DNA from 2 places in the Solibacillus sp. FSL W8-0474 genome. Region 2 is predicted to be linked to the other one. Evidence: riboswitches for the same ligand, from Rfam matches in the RefSeq annotation. Region 2 holds a riboswitch; the other holds the start of a gene.
What was found. A riboswitch is a leader RNA that binds a small molecule or an ion and turns the genes downstream of it on or off. The one in region 2 is predicted to bind FMN.
Positions count from the first base shown of each region.

Region 1: it holds a riboswitch for FMN, as region 2 does, so the genes downstream of both, NYE67_RS06325 (ECF transporter S component) here and ribE (riboflavin synthase) in region 2, are expected to answer to the same signal.

Region 1 is NZ_JBBOQJ010000001.1:1,296,138-1,304,398, reverse strand. It holds gene glnA (type I glutamate--ammonia ligase) at 1-612, opposite strand, end outside; gene NYE67_RS06340 (MerR family transcriptional regulator) at 649-1,035, opposite strand; gene NYE67_RS06335 (YitT family protein) at 1,367-2,230, shown strand; gene brnQ (branched-chain amino acid transport system II carrier protein) at 2,295-3,653, opposite strand; gene NYE67_RS06325 (ECF transporter S component) at 3,877-4,452, opposite strand; FMN riboswitch at 4,695-4,868, opposite strand; gene NYE67_RS06320 (hypothetical protein) at 4,977-6,194, opposite strand; gene sigX (RNA polymerase sigma factor SigX) at 6,191-6,724, opposite strand; gene NYE67_RS06310 (ATP-binding protein) at 6,866-8,261, opposite strand, start outside.
Region 2 is NZ_JBBOQJ010000001.1:2,078,406-2,086,666, reverse strand. It holds gene NYE67_RS10240 (HAD family hydrolase) at 1-300, shown strand, start outside; gene NYE67_RS10235 (nucleotidyltransferase domain-containing protein) at 317-1,072, shown strand; gene NYE67_RS10230 (hypothetical protein) at 1,187-1,513, shown strand; gene NYE67_RS10225 (cysteine peptidase family C39 domain-containing protein) at 1,651-2,208, shown strand; gene NYE67_RS10220 (hypothetical protein) at 2,201-2,338, shown strand; gene NYE67_RS10215 (transcription initiation factor TFIIIB) at 2,411-2,614, opposite strand; gene NYE67_RS10210 (VC0807 family protein) at 2,635-3,324, opposite strand; gene NYE67_RS10205 (transglutaminase-like domain-containing protein) at 3,870-5,063, opposite strand; FMN riboswitch at 5,264-5,398, shown strand; FMN riboswitch at 5,498-5,632, shown strand; gene ribE (riboflavin synthase) at 5,753-6,388, shown strand; partial or broken gene ribB (3,4-dihydroxy-2-butanone-4-phosphate synthase) at 6,402-7,010, shown strand; gene ribH (6,7-dimethyl-8-ribityllumazine synthase) at 7,029-7,493, shown strand; gene NYE67_RS10185 (spore coat protein) at 7,654-7,860, shown strand; gene NYE67_RS10180 (spore coat protein) at 7,878-8,186, shown strand.

The DNA of each region.
Region 1 (8,261 bases), 780 kb from region 2:
TTCGTGCTGACCAGGAGCTACCTCATGGTGAGATGCTTCTACTTCAAAGCCCATTTCTTCAAGCTCCAGTACAATATCACGGCGGCAGTTTTCACCTAAGTCAGTTGGCGCTAAGTCGAAATAACCCCCGTCATCATTAAGTTCTAATGTTGGATTGCCTTTTTCATCTAATTTAAACAAGAAGAATTCTGGTTCTGGCCCTAAGTTAAAGCCTGTGAAACCAAGCTCTTCCATTTCTTTTAACATACGTTTTAAGTTTGAACGGGGATCTCCCTCAAAAGGTGAGCCATCTGGTCGTGCGATGTCGCAAATCAAACGTGCTACTTTACCTTTTTCAGCCGTCCAAGGGAAAATCATGAATGTATCTAAATCAGGACGTAAATACATGTCAGATTCTTCTATGCGAACGAATCCTTCAATTGAAGATCCATCAAACATCATTTTATTATCTAAAGCTTTATCTAATTGACTTACTGGAATTTCAACATTTTTAATTGTACCTAAAATATCCGTAAATTGTAGACGGATGAATTTCACATTTTTGTCAGCCACAATTTTTTTGATACTCTCTTTAGTTGCTTTGCCCGCTTTATTAATAACTGTATTTGTCATCATTCAACACTCCCCAAATTATGTTTTTATCTTTTTTTAGAATTGAAAGAAACGCGATAAGTCACCTTGTCGTAGCGAAGTTTTTTGCATACGCTGAGCTTGTTGCATTTCTTCACGAAGTATTGCCCTAAGTTCTGTATCGGACATTCGTACAATGTCAGTATTCGTAACATATTCCTTCGTCCGCATGGCAAATACCTTTTTTATACCTGCCATATTAATACCCTGGTCAAGTAACTCTCTTATCTCTAATAGGGCATCAATATCATCTAAAGAAAACATTCTCCTATTTCCTTCTGATCTGGCAGGGACGATTAGTTCATGTTCTTCATAGTAACGGATTTGTCTTGCCGTTAAGTCGGTTAGTTGCATAACCATGCTAATCGGCAATAACGGCATCGCTCTTCGAAATTCTCGACTCATCCTATCGCCTCCCTTTCTTGATTTAACTTTAAATCAATGTAAGGTACTTTGTCAATTCAATGTTATAAAAACTAACATACAAATATTAGAACGTTTTAATCGCATAATTCGAACGATTTTAACGTCTTTATATACATGGCATGTTAGATTTATAAACAAATAAGGAATTCTGGTACAGAAAGTTCGCTACAGGATACTTTTCAAATTAATTACGCCACTATTTACATAATTTACTCTTTTTTTAATTAAACTTATTGTTATTGTTAACTTCAAACGTCATGTTGGTTACATTCATGTATAATACTAAGCATGAGGATCGAGGAGGAAGTTTATGTCAAAGTCTAAACCAAATATTGCAAAGTCCATCGGGCAAAAAATTATAGTTATTTTAGGTGGTTTTATCGCCGCTTACGGATTGGAAGCCGTTTTAATTCCAAATAATGTATCGGATGGCGGGATTACCGGAATTAGTATCGTCATCTCACAAACAACTCCATTAACATTGGGGATGCTAATTGCATTACTCAATATCCCTTTTATTTATCTTGGGTATAAACAAATTGGAAAAAGTTTTGCGATCAATTCAGTTATCGGTATCGCCTCTTTGGCAATCGGGACTTCACTTATGCATCATGTTCCAACAATAATAGAAGGTGATGCACTGTTAATTACCGTTGTCGGTGGTATTATTTTAGGTATTGGTATGGGTCTAGCACTTCGTAATGGTGGTGCATTGGATGGAATTGATATGCTAGCTGTACTGCTATCAAGAAAGCTGCCATTCGGAACAAGCGATTTAATTTTATTTTTGAACTTCTTCGTATTTATCATCGTTTCATTTGTATTCGGTTTTAAAGGAGCATTATTATCTGCAATCGCATACTACATTGCATCAAAAGTAATTATTATCGTTGAAGAAGGATTAAGCGGTTCGAAAACTTATAAAATTATTACAAGCGAGCCAAACGAAATGGTCGAAACAATTCGCGATCGTTTAGGCCGAAGCGCTACTTTCAATACAGTGTATGGCGCATACTCAAACCAGGAGTTTAGAGAAATCACTTGTGTCATTAACCGTATGGAAGAAAGTAAAATAAAGGCCATCATTCGTGAGGTCGATCCTAAAGCTTTCGTTACTGTTTATGAAGTAGTCGAAGTAAGTGGCGGGACATTCCAAAAGCGAAACATCCATTAATATAGATAAGTAAAAGGATGAATTAAAAGCATATGCTTTCAATTCATCCTTTTTTTGATTCATGTTATTGATTACCTACAGCATTACTTTTGTCGGTACCCGGAATGCATAAACCAATCACTACCCCAATAACTGCAGGTACGATCCATCCCAACCCTATCGAATAGAACGGCAAATAATGTGCATAAATTTCAGAAATTGTTGTTAAAGCATTCATTTCAAATGCTGGGACATTATTGATCAATGCATTATAGCCATCGATAACACTAATAAAGAATGTAAATAAAATAGCTGTCGCAAAAACTGATTGTTTATAACCAAACAACGGTCCGAAAAGCGCTAAAATAATTAAGACAATTGCCAAAGGATATAAGAACATTAACACCGGTACTGCATATGTAATTATATTTGTTAATCCGACATTTGCTATCACAAACGATACAATACATAACAATACAACAAATGCTTTATAGCTCACTTTTGGAAATACTTCATGGAAAAATTCGCTACATGACGTAATCAGCCCAATACTTGTTTTGAGGCAGGCAAGTACAATAATAATAGCTAATAAAACCGCTCCGTACGAGCCAAAGTAATAATCTGCTACAGCTGCAAAAATTTGACCGCCATTCTCATAAGTTCCTATCGCCGTTACACTCGATGAACCCATATAAGTAATGAGACCGTAAATTAGCATCATAAGAGCCATTGCAAAGATACCTGATTTCCAAGTCGCTTTTGCAATTTCCTTTTTATCGGTAATACCCGTTCGTTTAATGGCATGTATCACAACAATACCGAATGCTAGTGAAGCAAGTGCATCCATCGTATTGTAACCTTCTTTAAACCCTGTCATAAACGCTTCATTTATATATGCCCCAGCAGGCTCGACAAAATTACCCATCGGCGAAAATAAACTAATTCCGATTAATACAAACAGAAAAACTAAAAATGCCGGCGTTAAATATTTGCCGATAATATCCATAATTTTCGCTGGATTTAATGAAAAGTAAAATACGATAGCAAAAAATACAAAACTAAACACTGCAAGCCATAATGTGATTTGTGATGGATCGATAAAAGGTTCGAAACCAACTACAAAAGGTACCGTAGCAGTACGCGGAATGGCAAAAAACGGTCCAATCGTTAAATACAATGCCAATGCAAATAGCAAACCAAATACCGGGTGTACTTTACTTGCTAAATCACGCAATCCATTGCTTCCAGATAAACCAATTGCAAGAATACCTAAAAACGGCAACCCTATTGCCGTTATTAGAAAACCAATTAATGCAAGCCAATAATTCGTACCTGCTAATTGTCCCATTTGAATCGGGAAGATTAAATTTCCCGCACCAAAAAACATACCGAACAGCATTGTGCCAATAACTGCGTATGTTGAAAATGGTATTTTTTTCTCCATCGTCATCTCTCCTAAAGAAGTCATATCATGTTGGTCTTTTGACGAAATAGCCCGATTTTTCACAACAATGTACATTATGATAACAGTGAATTACTTTGAATTCAATAGCAATAATTATTTCCATATAACTTTAGACACATAGCCTAACAATCTATCAACAAATAGAAAGGAGTTATGTCATAAAATCAACTGTTCATGACATAACTCCTCGCTGTATATTAAGTTAAGCTAAATATTGTCTGCGCTGTTGTTCAATCCATACACGCATTGAACGGTAAATCATCGTCACGACAACTAGCATCATAATTCCTTTAACAATATTAAATGGTAAAATACCCAATACTATTGTTTCATACATATCATATTCAAAGCCTAGTAGATACGTATACATCGGCAGGAACGCTACGTAGTTTAATATAGCCATTCCCAACGACATTACTACTGTTGAAACGACTAAGCCTGAAATCAACCCTTTTGCGGAAGGGAATTTTTTATAAATATAGTAAGCTGGTAAAATGAATAATACGCCTGTTGCAAAGTTTGCCATGTGACCAACCGGAATTCCTTCTGGCGCCCCTGTATAAATCCAATCAAGTACATTCTTTACCAATTCAACAAGAATGCCCGCGACAGGTCCCATTGTAATCGCCGCTATTAATGCAGGTACATCACTAAAATCAATCTGCAAAAATACAGGAAACCAAGGTAATGGGAAGTTCAGTAACATTAAAATGAACGAAATCCCACTTAGCATTGCGATAGTTACAAATGATCGTAACTTCAAAGTTCTCTTTTGCATAGAAATCTCTCCTCTTTGCTGATTCCATCTCGCAAGAAGAAAGGACGTATCAAATCATTCATGAAAAAACCCTTATGCAAAAAAGAGCATAAGGGAGAAATAGGCACACTTAAATAAAGTCTACTCATACATTTGTAGTGACTTCCCTTAAATTTATGTATACGAAAGATATTTCGCTCATAATTAAGGAAATTATTAATGGTACTACAAAGCACGACATTTTCATAAAATGACGACCGTACCTTCACCTTCTCCCATCCAGACTATACTGTCGGCTTTGGAATCACACCAAATCCTGCACACAAAAGTGGCTCGCGGGCTCGAAAAGTTTTCTGTAACGTCCTCCAAGTTAATGGTCAGAGGTTACAACTTTAATTACCGCCGGTCGGGAATTACACCCTGCCCCGAAGATGAATCAATATGAAATTATGCAACAAAATACTTGTTACAATTTCTATTATATATATAAAAACGGAATTGTAAAGACCATTGCTTACAATTCCGAGTAAATTTATTTGAATTGTTTAAAAATTATAGAATAGGATATTTCCCGCAACTGGCTTCTCCAAAGGCTTCGTAAAGTCAAAACCACTCCAATTTTCTTGCACAATTTGTTCAAATTTAATTTGTTTATCGAAACTAGCAGCTGTTAATAATAACCCTTCGATCATACGCATCACTTGAGCGGGATCATATTGTTCTAAATCAAGCGCTTGGTCGAATGTTACTGTTACAATTTCCCCTTCATCTTCTACTGTCAACGAAACTCCAGGTAAAATGACTGTTCGATATATATCATTGGCTTCAGTTGTCATATTATTTATCGCATCCGTTACGTTTGGAAAGGTCATTCGGAAGTTAGGACTTAAATAAACTGCCCCATCCCTCATTTGATACATAAAATAATTATATTGTGTTTGTTCACTTTTCAATGGTATTGACTGCCCCATTTCGCCAACATGATCAAAATAAGCGATTTTTCCATTAGTATCTTCAATTTGTACTTCTTCATACGAATTGCCAAATGTATCTACAAGGGAACCGAAATAATTCGATAATGTAGCCGAACTTGTGTCATATCCGTGGTCCTCGGGTAATGTGTGAATAAGTTTATTTCCTTCTTCACGCAATTCGCCTTTTAACGGATGATACTCATTAAATCCAAGCATTTGCTCATCCAGCAATGGACTAAACGTTTTATAAAGCTCCAATGCTGTCGGTTTATCCGTGCCAAGCTTATCAACAACAACTTCATTAGGAATTAAAATACTCACAGGAACACTTTCTGCATCGTCCCCAGCAAGACCAATTTTGAATAATGTCACTCCTTCAAGCTGGCTTTCATAAATTAAAGTTTGTTGTCCTTGTGTATCCATTGAAAAGTTGGAAATTGTCGCGGATTCACTTTTTGAAGTTGCATCTCCAGCCCTACTCATTTTGGCACTTTCTTCCGATTCTGTAGTCGCCATATCAAATGTATTTTCCATAGAGATAGACTGATCATTTCCTAAAAACTGTGCACCAATCAAAACTATAATAAATAAGGAAGCGATAGATACTAGAAGCGGCGCCCAGCGAATCCCTTTTTGAGTAGGCTGTTGTATTTGAGGCGGCTCTTCACTAAATGCTCCTTCATCCTTTAAACGATTAAATATTTCATCCTTTGTCCGATGATCGGTTACTTTTGGGGCCTGTTTTAGAAGTTGCTCCAGGTTCTCCTCATCCCAACGCTCCTTTTTCATAATGAATTCGCCTCCTTTCCATCTTGAGCTTCCAATAACTGTCTTAAATTTTTTAATGCCCGGTGCTGCGTCGTTTTTACCTTACCTGGGGTCCATCCTAATATATCAGCCGTTTCCTGTATTGAAAGTTCCTGAAGATAGCGCATAATAATCACCATCTTCTGATCTCCCGAGCATCGTTCCAATGCTAGCAGTAATCGGCTTAGTTCATCGTTTAGTTCCATTGACTGTTCTGGTGAAGGGACAGAGCTTACAAGCTGCTCTGTTTCCCAATCAAATGCGGTAAATGCATGCTTATCCCGAACCTGTTTCTTTCTGAAATAGTCAATTGCCACATTTTTTGCAATTGAGAAAAGCCACGTTTTTTCAGAGCTTTTTCCTTCAAAGCGTTCATACGATTTCAGTACACGTACATACACTTCATGGGAAAGATCCTCCGCCGCTGTACGATTTTTTACTAAATAAAACAGAAAATTAAAAACATCCTGATGATACATATCGTATAATCGATGGAATATGGACTGTTGCACCCATCCCACCTCCGTTCTAATAATTTGTCGTTTTCAAACAGTAAAAGTTACAATACCCTGTAATATTATATGAATAGCTTGTTAAAAATAAAAGTTTATCACTTTGAGAACAAAATGATAAACTTTTCCTACTACAATTTCTTAAGTTAGTGGTAAATAAAATGTAAAGATTGTTCCTTGCTGTTCCACACTATCTACAGAAATCGTACCGTTATGTGCTTCTACTATATTTTTTGTTATTGCTAACCCTAAGCCTGTTCCACCTTTTGAACGCGTCCGTGCTTTATCCGCTTTATAAAAACGTTCAAATACGTATGGTAAGTCATCTTGTGGTATACCTTGGCCAGTGTCGCTCACTTGAACCTTAGCAAATTTCTGTTCATTTGTTATCGATACTGTAACTGAGCCTTCAGCCGGTGTATGACGGATTGCATTATCGATTAAATTCGTTAACACTTGCTCAATTCGGTCTTCATCAATCGGGATAAGCGCATCCTCCGAAAAGTCAGTTTCAAAAAGAAGATGTACATGATTTTCTTTAGCTGTCTGATCAAACTTATGCGTCATACGTTCGATTACCGACACTAATGGGACGTCATCTTTATAAAGACTCATATGACCTGACTCCATTCGTGCCAAATCCAATAAATCCGTAACGAGTCGGCTCATCCGTTGGGACTCATCATAAATAATGCGAATCATATCAGTGCGTTCCTCTTCTGTTGTGACAACACCATCTATAATAGCTTCTGAATAGCCTTGCAGCATCGCTATCGGTGTTCGCAACTCATGTGAAACATTGGCAATGAAATCCGATTTCAGCTTTTCTAGCTTTGTTTCCTCTGTTTTATCTCGTATAACAGCGACTGCACCACGAATTGAATCTCCGCTATAGAGCGGGCTGATTGTAATACTATAATAAGATTTCCCCATCTGTAGCTCTTCGTCAAGCTGATCTTCAAAACTCAGGACATGGTCAAGCATTTGATAGAGCTCTTCCGGAATCGGCCTCGAACTGTTTAAACCTTTTTCAACAAACCATTTTTGAAGCAAACGCTCCGCCGGGGGATTACTAACTAAAATTGTCTTATCACGATTAAAAGTAATTACGGAATCTGTCATCGATGTTAAAATACTGGATAATTGCTCTTTTTCCTGATTAATCACTTCCAAATGATGCTTTAATTGACGGCCCATTTGATTAAAGGCTACAGCCAGCTGACCAATTTCGTCATTCTGCTTTATTTCAATTTTAGAATCGAATCGACCCTTTGCCAATTCAAAAGCGTGTTCACGCATGTTACGTAATGGCAACGTTATTTTGGAAGAAAGGAAAAACGCAAAAATTGTCGTCAATATGAATGCAATGGCCGCTGCCAAAAAGACAATTTTCGTTGTTTCATTACTTGTCTGATTTAATGCGTCCGGGTTTTTGTAAATAAATACTGCCCCGTGTAACTCTTCGTCACTTTTTAACGGGAAGCCAAGAACGATATATTTCAAATTTTTATTTTCTTCAATGTTCGAAGGCAGGAGA
Region 2 (8,261 bases):
CTCGGTATTGCACACTATTTTGATACCATTTTAGTGTCAGAGTGGGAGCAAATGAAAAAGCCGCAGCCTGAAATATTTTATAGGGCACTGAAGCAACTTAATGTTCAGCCTGAAGAAAGTATATATGTAGGGGACCATCCAGTAAACGATATAGAAGGGGCGCAGCGTGTGGGCATGAAAACTATTTGGAAAAGAGATCCGTATTTTGGTTCAGTAACAACACCTTATATAATTGATGATTTAGATGAAATTATACGTATTGTAGATACGATCAATGAATCCCAATCTAGTCTGCTATGATAAGGAGGTATTTTATATGCATTTGGACGAGGTTGTACAAGTACTGCTTGCAAGTTTAAAGGGAAACCCTTTAGTGATGGCTGTGTTTTTAAAAGGATCGATAGCGCGTAATGAACATGATTTTTTCTCAGACATCGACTTATATTGCCTAGTAGAGGAAGACGATGTAACGAGTTTTTTGCCAGATCGCCTGGAGCATTTAAAAGCTTATAAAGAACTTATTTTTTGGGATGATATTTTTATAGTAGCGCCACAAATATTAGGGGTGTATGGGGACTTCATCCACATCGACTTGTATACGGTTACTCCAAAAACGCTTAATGAAAAGGATCATATTAAAATACTTTATGACCCCCAGCATTATTTGAGTGATTACGAGCCATCTCTTCAAGTTTCACCTGCTCAGTTTATCGAAGCAGTGGATGATGCGATTTGGTTTTTATATCAGTATAACCTAAGCGCTAAGCGCGGAAATGATTTATGGTGTTGTCACCTGCTTCACCTGTCGTTCGACAACATCGGTACCATTTTGTTGCATCACTACTGTCCTGAAAAAGCTATATTAGGCTTGAAAACATTGGAGTCTGCCATACCGGGGGACAAGGTAGAAAAGATGCACAACATTATGAACCATATTGGCATCAATACTCATAAAGAAGCGGCACGCTATATGTGCCATCTACTTGAACAGGAAAAGGAATGGATCTTTTCTGAACTAGAGGAGCCGGAACGAATTTTGAGGTTTTGGGAAAGAGTTTTGCAAATTATATAGCGAAATAATGAACATTTTTTTCGTTAAAGTCCAATCATATAAGCCTCTTTCCTAGATACATACCATATATGTTTGTTAGTATGAAACAGAGATGAATTTAAAAGGGTGAATTTGATGTATAAAAAAATGTTAATCGTATTTAGTGCAGCTACTATTTTATCTGCATGTGGAAATAGCGCCGATGCTGAAAAGGAAGTAATTGAAGCGCAATTTGAGCTGCATGGGAATTATGCAAATTTACCAGAATACCAGTATATCCTTGAAGAAATTGAAGCCGACCAATATAATTTCAATACAGTAAGTGACAATGATGATAAGCGTGTCATTACGATTCAAGCGGATAGTGAAAATTACCGATCTATTTATGTTCATAAAACATCTCGCTTAATCATCCAGCATGAAGGGGATCAAGGCGAAATATTTAATGAAGAAATTGATTGAAGTCATATATAACTAATTCAAAGTCCTCCTACTAGTAGCGGGGATTTTTTACTCTATGCTAAGGGGGAAGTACTATATTTATAGTTAATACAGTCATTTTATGGATCGTTATATCCACACTTATTAATACATATTTAATGACATTTCCTATTCCCGTTTTACGTAAAACAGCTTATCCCGCCAACTATCTGATTCAACAAAATAATCGGATAGATTTCCAAAACAATACGGAATGTGCGGCTTTTTCAACAGCGTATATTCTGCGCCATTTTGGTATGGAGGCAGATGGGGAAGCGTTATACACACTTTTTCCTAGTAAAACGATGGCCGGCAATGTATATCCTAAGGGAATTCGTACGGTGTTAAGAAAAAAGGGCTTTAAAACAAATTATTATAAAGGGAATATCGACACATTAAAATACGAAGTTAGTAAAGGTACTCCTGTAATAGCTTTTATTAAAGTACATAAAGATTTCAATAACTTGCATTTTGTCCCGGTTGTAGGCTACGACAAGGAGTATATTTACCTTTCAGAGTCTTTAAAGCATCTTGTGAATAGTGAAGGTGAACACAAGAGCTATAATCGAAAAGTTCCAATCGAAGAATTTAAAAAACAATGGAATATAAAGAGAATGCATATGATTTTTTATAGCAATACTTATTTAGCTGCTCAAAGGAGGGATGAAAGTGTTTAAATTTATCGATGATATGGCTGGAGCTATATTTGATATTTTTAAATATATTTGTTATTTTTTTGCCGGCGCAATAATCGTTGGTGCACCACTATACTTGATTGCTAAATTATTTGAGTGGGTTTTTGATTGAATTGAAAATGTATAACCCCGTCCTAAACTAGACCGAGGTTATACATTTTGAGCTTATCAGACTGATTATAGATTAATACGTGTCCTTAAACCGCTCCGGCTTTTTCACATAGCCTTCAATTATAAATCCGCACTCTGTACAAATAATGTATTCAATAATGGACCCAAACCCTAATTTATTGATGGGGGACATGACACTATGACCACTGTGCTGGCCCTTTCCTAATTCCGTCGAACTGCATTTTGGACATTCATTTACCTTTGTAGAATGACTCAATTTCTTCACTCCTCGTTTTGCTATACTGATTCCGTTACTACTTCCGAACTTTTTGTCTCTGGTTGATTATTTTCCTGAGATTGTTTTGTATGTTTTTGTATAACGTTATTAATATTAAAGAAAAGTCCCATTACGATAATGGAAAATATCCAGCCCGCTACTTTTTTATAGATGAGCATGTCCCCATATCCATCAATACCATATTTATTTAGCAAAAATGCCGTTAACCCTGCCATAACAAGACCCCGAATAATAAACACCGCTTGGATGATTTGGAACCATTGGAAAATACCCTTTTGAAAAAATAAAGTTTTGCTGTCTTTTCGGTCATAGCCCTGCAAATATGCAAAATCTATCGCAATATATAATGAAAAAGGCTGCTTTATGATGAATAGAATACAGTATATAAAAGTATAAAAAAGACTTAAATAAATGCCATTTATAATCATTTGCTGCGCTGAACCTGATAATAAATCCACAGTTGTACCAATTAGCATCGAGCTTAAAATAAATAATCCCGTTATATTAAATTGTCTATCCACAATAAAGCGGTAAAGGGTATAAAGAATTCCAGGAACGGTGGAAAGCAGCATCGCAACATAATCCCCTAAAGGTTCCCTACCAAAATTCCAAATAATATAGGGTAAAGCCGCATAAAACAGCAGCTCAAGTAGAATAGAATTTTTATTCGACTGTGGTTTTTTTGCCATAGAATCCTCCATATATATCAAATGTAATTACAATTATAAGGCCCATCACCATAACATGGGGTTGCTTTTCTAATAAAATTTCACTTGATTGATTGGTGGGCTACGGCAAGACAGCGCTAAAACCACGTGATACGTGTCTTTATCACTGCCTTTATTGCCGTTTGCGAGGCCCACCAATCCCAAAATTTTGCCCTCTTTATAAAGTGAAGTAAAAAACACCCAATCAAGCCGCTTGCGCTATCGCGAGGCGGCGGAGAGCGGTAATGCTATGTTTTATCTCTTCATTTTTGCAGAAATTCACTTTATGCCAAGTAGAGTGACGCGGAGCGGAGGGTGAGCCGTCAAAACACTTGCTTCAACGCGTTTTCCCCGTAGCGTAGCAGAACGGACTTAATTAGAAAATATTATTTTTCGATTTTGTCATCCCCAACTTATACTGATGAACCAATTATAAACCTAATTGTAATAAAATGGATTATTTTATTTCCTGAGAAATTGAATGAAAATTAAGAAAATAGGTAGGTGAGTTATTTGCAATCCTGCAATTAAACTAACTTTGATAAATTAGCGACTAAAGGCAATAAAAAGTACAGTGCAACAACCGTGTAAAATAAGGCTCTTTCTCTTCTGGCTATAAATGAAATACATATAACAATAACCGAACCAGCTGTTAATGCAGAAAAGAAAGGACTGCTTAACAGAAAGCTAAATATAATAGAAATAAAGAAAACGAAATAGGAAAAGCTTTTTAATTTTGAAAAGAACCCTAGAGCGCCGGTTTCTGTAATTTTCCATTGACCTAAATAATTATGCTGATTTTTATTAGGTTTTATCGATAAATTCTCCTGGTCAAACCGCACGTAGATCGGCTGCATGTATGGTACACATCCTTCTACTGCCTCGTAGCCCCAATAAAAAGGCTGACCGTCAATTTGAAAAGGCACAATGGGAGGATATTTCGAATCGACTATAGTTTGTTTATCCAGATCATTATATTTAGGGGAAAGATACAGCTCTGCATCATAGGAAAAAACAACTCGCTGCTGTTCTAATTGCCCGAAATATGCGGTCCATTTTAATGTTCGGACATTACTGAATAAAAATTGGGTTTTTTTCTTCTTTTGAATATAGGCCATGCTGCAATCGACTGGAATCCAGCCCGTTTGTTCATCAAAAAATTCGTTCCACACATGTGCATTCATCTTGCTGTTTGCCCAACTGCCTACAAGGGATCTGCACGGGATACCAATAGAACGGCAAAGGGAAGAAAACATAAAAGCATACTCGCCACAATCACCTTGCTTCGCCTCTAAAAAAGACTTGATGCCTCTCCCCTTAGGCGGGTACATATATTTAAAATGATTGACTACATAATGGAAAATGGCCTTTGCTTTTTCCATTGTCGTTACAGCGCCAGCCGTTATTTCATGTGCTAAATTTCTCATCTGTTCATCCACAACAACAAGTGTGCCGCTGCGCAAATAAAATGCCTTTTCTTTATCCGTAAGCATTTTTTGTTCACTTTGTTTATACGTATCGACGGAATAGTTCATTTGAAATTGTTCATTTTCCTTTAAAGTAAAATAAAAGAGTTCATTGTTTCCGTCATCAATTACTTTTTCTTCAGGGGAATGAGTACAAGTCACGCCAGGGTGATCCATCGGTAAAGTAGTCCATATCCTTGTTATGCCTTTATTTGAGTTATGATACGAATATGCTATGTTGACAATATTTTTCATTATAGACACCTTTTCTTTTCCTAGTTTTTAAAATATTCTGGATATTTTTATATACGGATGCCCACCTTAAAAGTTTCATTTTTATTAACGGAATAACAAGTTAGTAGAGGTATATGGAATGAGGCTTATGGAAGCAAGAAGGTCCGAAATGACTATTAGTATTCTAAATAATCTATGTTACAATAATTTTCAAATAAAATAATTTCCTTCGGGGTCGGGTGAAATTCCCAATCGACGGTGATGAGTTTATCTCTAAGCCCGTGAGCCGCTTTTTGCGTGCAGGATTTGGTGCAAGTCCAAAGCCGACAGTATAGTCTGGATGGGAGAAGGAATAGCAACGCATTTTTAAAAATTTGATTTGAAATGTGATTTTTTGCTATACACTTTTCCCGTCGCGCCAAGTGATGGGATTTTTTTATTGAAAATTTTATATGAATTTCCTTCGGGGTCGGGTGAAATTCCCAATCGACGGTGATGAGTTTATCTCTAAGCCCGTGAGCCGCTTTTTGTGTGCAGGATTTGGTGCAAGTCCAAAGCCGACAGTATAGTCTGGATGGGAGAAGGAAGCAATGTCATGCGTTTTTTGAAATTTGTGTTCAAAAGGCTTATTTGATGCTGCTAAATTTCCCTCTCATCGAACTCCGAATTCAATCGGGGTTCTTTTTTTACTTTTAAAAGAGGTGAGTAGGATGTTTACAGGAATTATTGAAGAGTTAGGAACTGTGGAGCAGATTATTCAGTCCACACAAACGATGGAATTAGCCATTCGTGCAAGTAAAATTTTAGAAGATGTAAAGCTTGGAGACAGCATTGCGGTGAATGGAGTTTGTTTAACGGTGAAAAAATTTACGTCCAATTCATTTTTTGCAGATGTGATGCCTGAAACTGTTAAAGCAACAAGCCTGCAACAATTGACTGTAGGTATGCATGTCAATTTGGAACGGGCAATGCTGGCGAACGGCCGTTTTGGCGGACATATTGTATCTGGTCATGTTGATGGTATCGCAATCATACAGCGGAAAAGACCTGTTGCAAACGCGGTTTATGTAGATTTAGCGATGGACCGTACTTTAGTTGCACAGTGTATCGAAAAAGGTTCTATAACAGTTGATGGCATAAGCTTAACGATTTTTAATATGACAGATACACTCGTTACCATTTCCTTAATCCCTCATACGTACGAACAGACTGTGTTGGGCTATAAAAAGGCCGGGGATGTTGTGAATATTGAAACAGATTTGATCGGGAAATATGTGAAAAAGCATTTACAAAATCAAACGGCAAGTACGATTACAAAGGATTTACTGCAACGTACAGGGTTTTAAAGGAGTGGGAAAGATGAATACGATAGACGAAGCAATTCAAGCATTAAAAAATGGTGAAATTATTATTGTAGCCGACGATGAAGATCGAGAAAACGAGGGTGACTTTCTCGTTTTGGGCGAATTTGCAACACCGGAAAATATTAACTTTATGGCCCTTCATGGCAGAGGATTAATATGTACACCTATATCTCCAGCCATCGCTGAAAAACTATGTCTTCATCCAATGGTCCAAAGTAATACAGATACATATCAAACGGCTTTTACGATTAGTATCGATCATATTCAAACAACGACAGGAATTAGTGCATTTGAACGTTCAGCAACGATCTTGGCATTACTTGATCCAGCAGCGAAGCCAGAACATTTCCATCGTCCTGGACATGTTTTTCCACTCATTGCAAAACAAGGAGGCGTCATAGAGCGCCGTGGTCATACAGAGGCAGGGGTAGATCTTGCCAAATTATGCGGGTCGATGGAAGCGGCGGTCATCTGTGAAATTATGAATGAAGATGGTTCAATGGCGCGGATGCCACAGCTTGAAAAACTCGCACTAAAACATCAGCTGAAATTTATTACGATAGAAGATTTAGTTCAATATATAAAAATAAACACAATGTTGGTATAAGAAGGAGCATATGAAATGGGTAAAACATTTGAAGCGCAATTAGTAGGTACAGATTTAAAAATCGGAATCGTTGTCGGCCGGTTCAATGAATTTATTAATGATAAATTATTAAGCGGTGCAATTGATGGATTAAAAAGACACGGTGTAAATGAAGATAATATTGATACTGCATGGGTACCGGGTGCATTTGAAGTACCGTTTGTAGCGAAAAAAATGGCTGAAACCAATAGTTATGATGCAGTTATCGGATTAGGAACTGTCATTCGCGGATCTACAACACATTATGATTATGTATGCAATGAAGCAGCTAAAGGAATTGCAAAAGCGGGCTTGGATACAGGGGTACCGGTTATTTTCGGCATTGTCACAACTGAAAATATTGAGCAGGCGATTGAGCGCGCAGGGACAAAAGCGGGGAATAAAGGCTATGACAGTGCGATGTCTGCTATAGAAATGGCGAATTTAAATAAGATGTTTTAATTTCATAAATAAAGGGCTTTTCGGAAAAGATTCATTCAAATTTTCGAAAAGCCCTTTTTCCTTTTATGCATTTCTTACATAGCTTCATCAATCCATTGTGATTATTTTTTTGCCAGTTGGGTAAATAACTGTGAACACTTATGGAAGAGGAGGTATTATAATGGCCGCTAAAAAGGAACTAGCTTTACATGAGCAACTTGAAGTCCATGAAGTACTGATTTTTAAAACGAATTGTGTGACAAAAGGGAAAATGTTTGTTGATTTTGTGCAGGATGCAAAATTAAAGGAAATTCTTGAAGAAGACTTAGAACTTTCGGTTAAGGCGATTAAGGATTTAAAAAAAGTGCTTGCTGACGCAAGTAAATAATACGTGAGGTGAAAAAAATGGCGACAAAAAAATCAGAAACTCAAACTGAAGAGCTAAATGTATCAATCATTGATGATATGGCAATTGCGACAGATTTACTACTTACATCGAAAGCTGCTGTCAGAAGTTTAGCAGTAGCTATTACAGAAACTGCGACACCTTCTGTAAAAAAACTATTACGCCGTGAGCTTGATAATGCGATTGACACACATGATAAAATTGCGCAGTATATGATTAAAAATGAAATGTATCATGCCTATGATTTACAAGAGCAGATGGAGCATGATCTGGAAAAAGCGGATATTGCTTTAAAATTAGCGAAATAATAGTTCAAAGCGGCTGAAGTTTAATCAGCCGTTTTCTTCAACGTAATATTACCGTATCGATTAACATTCCTGCCG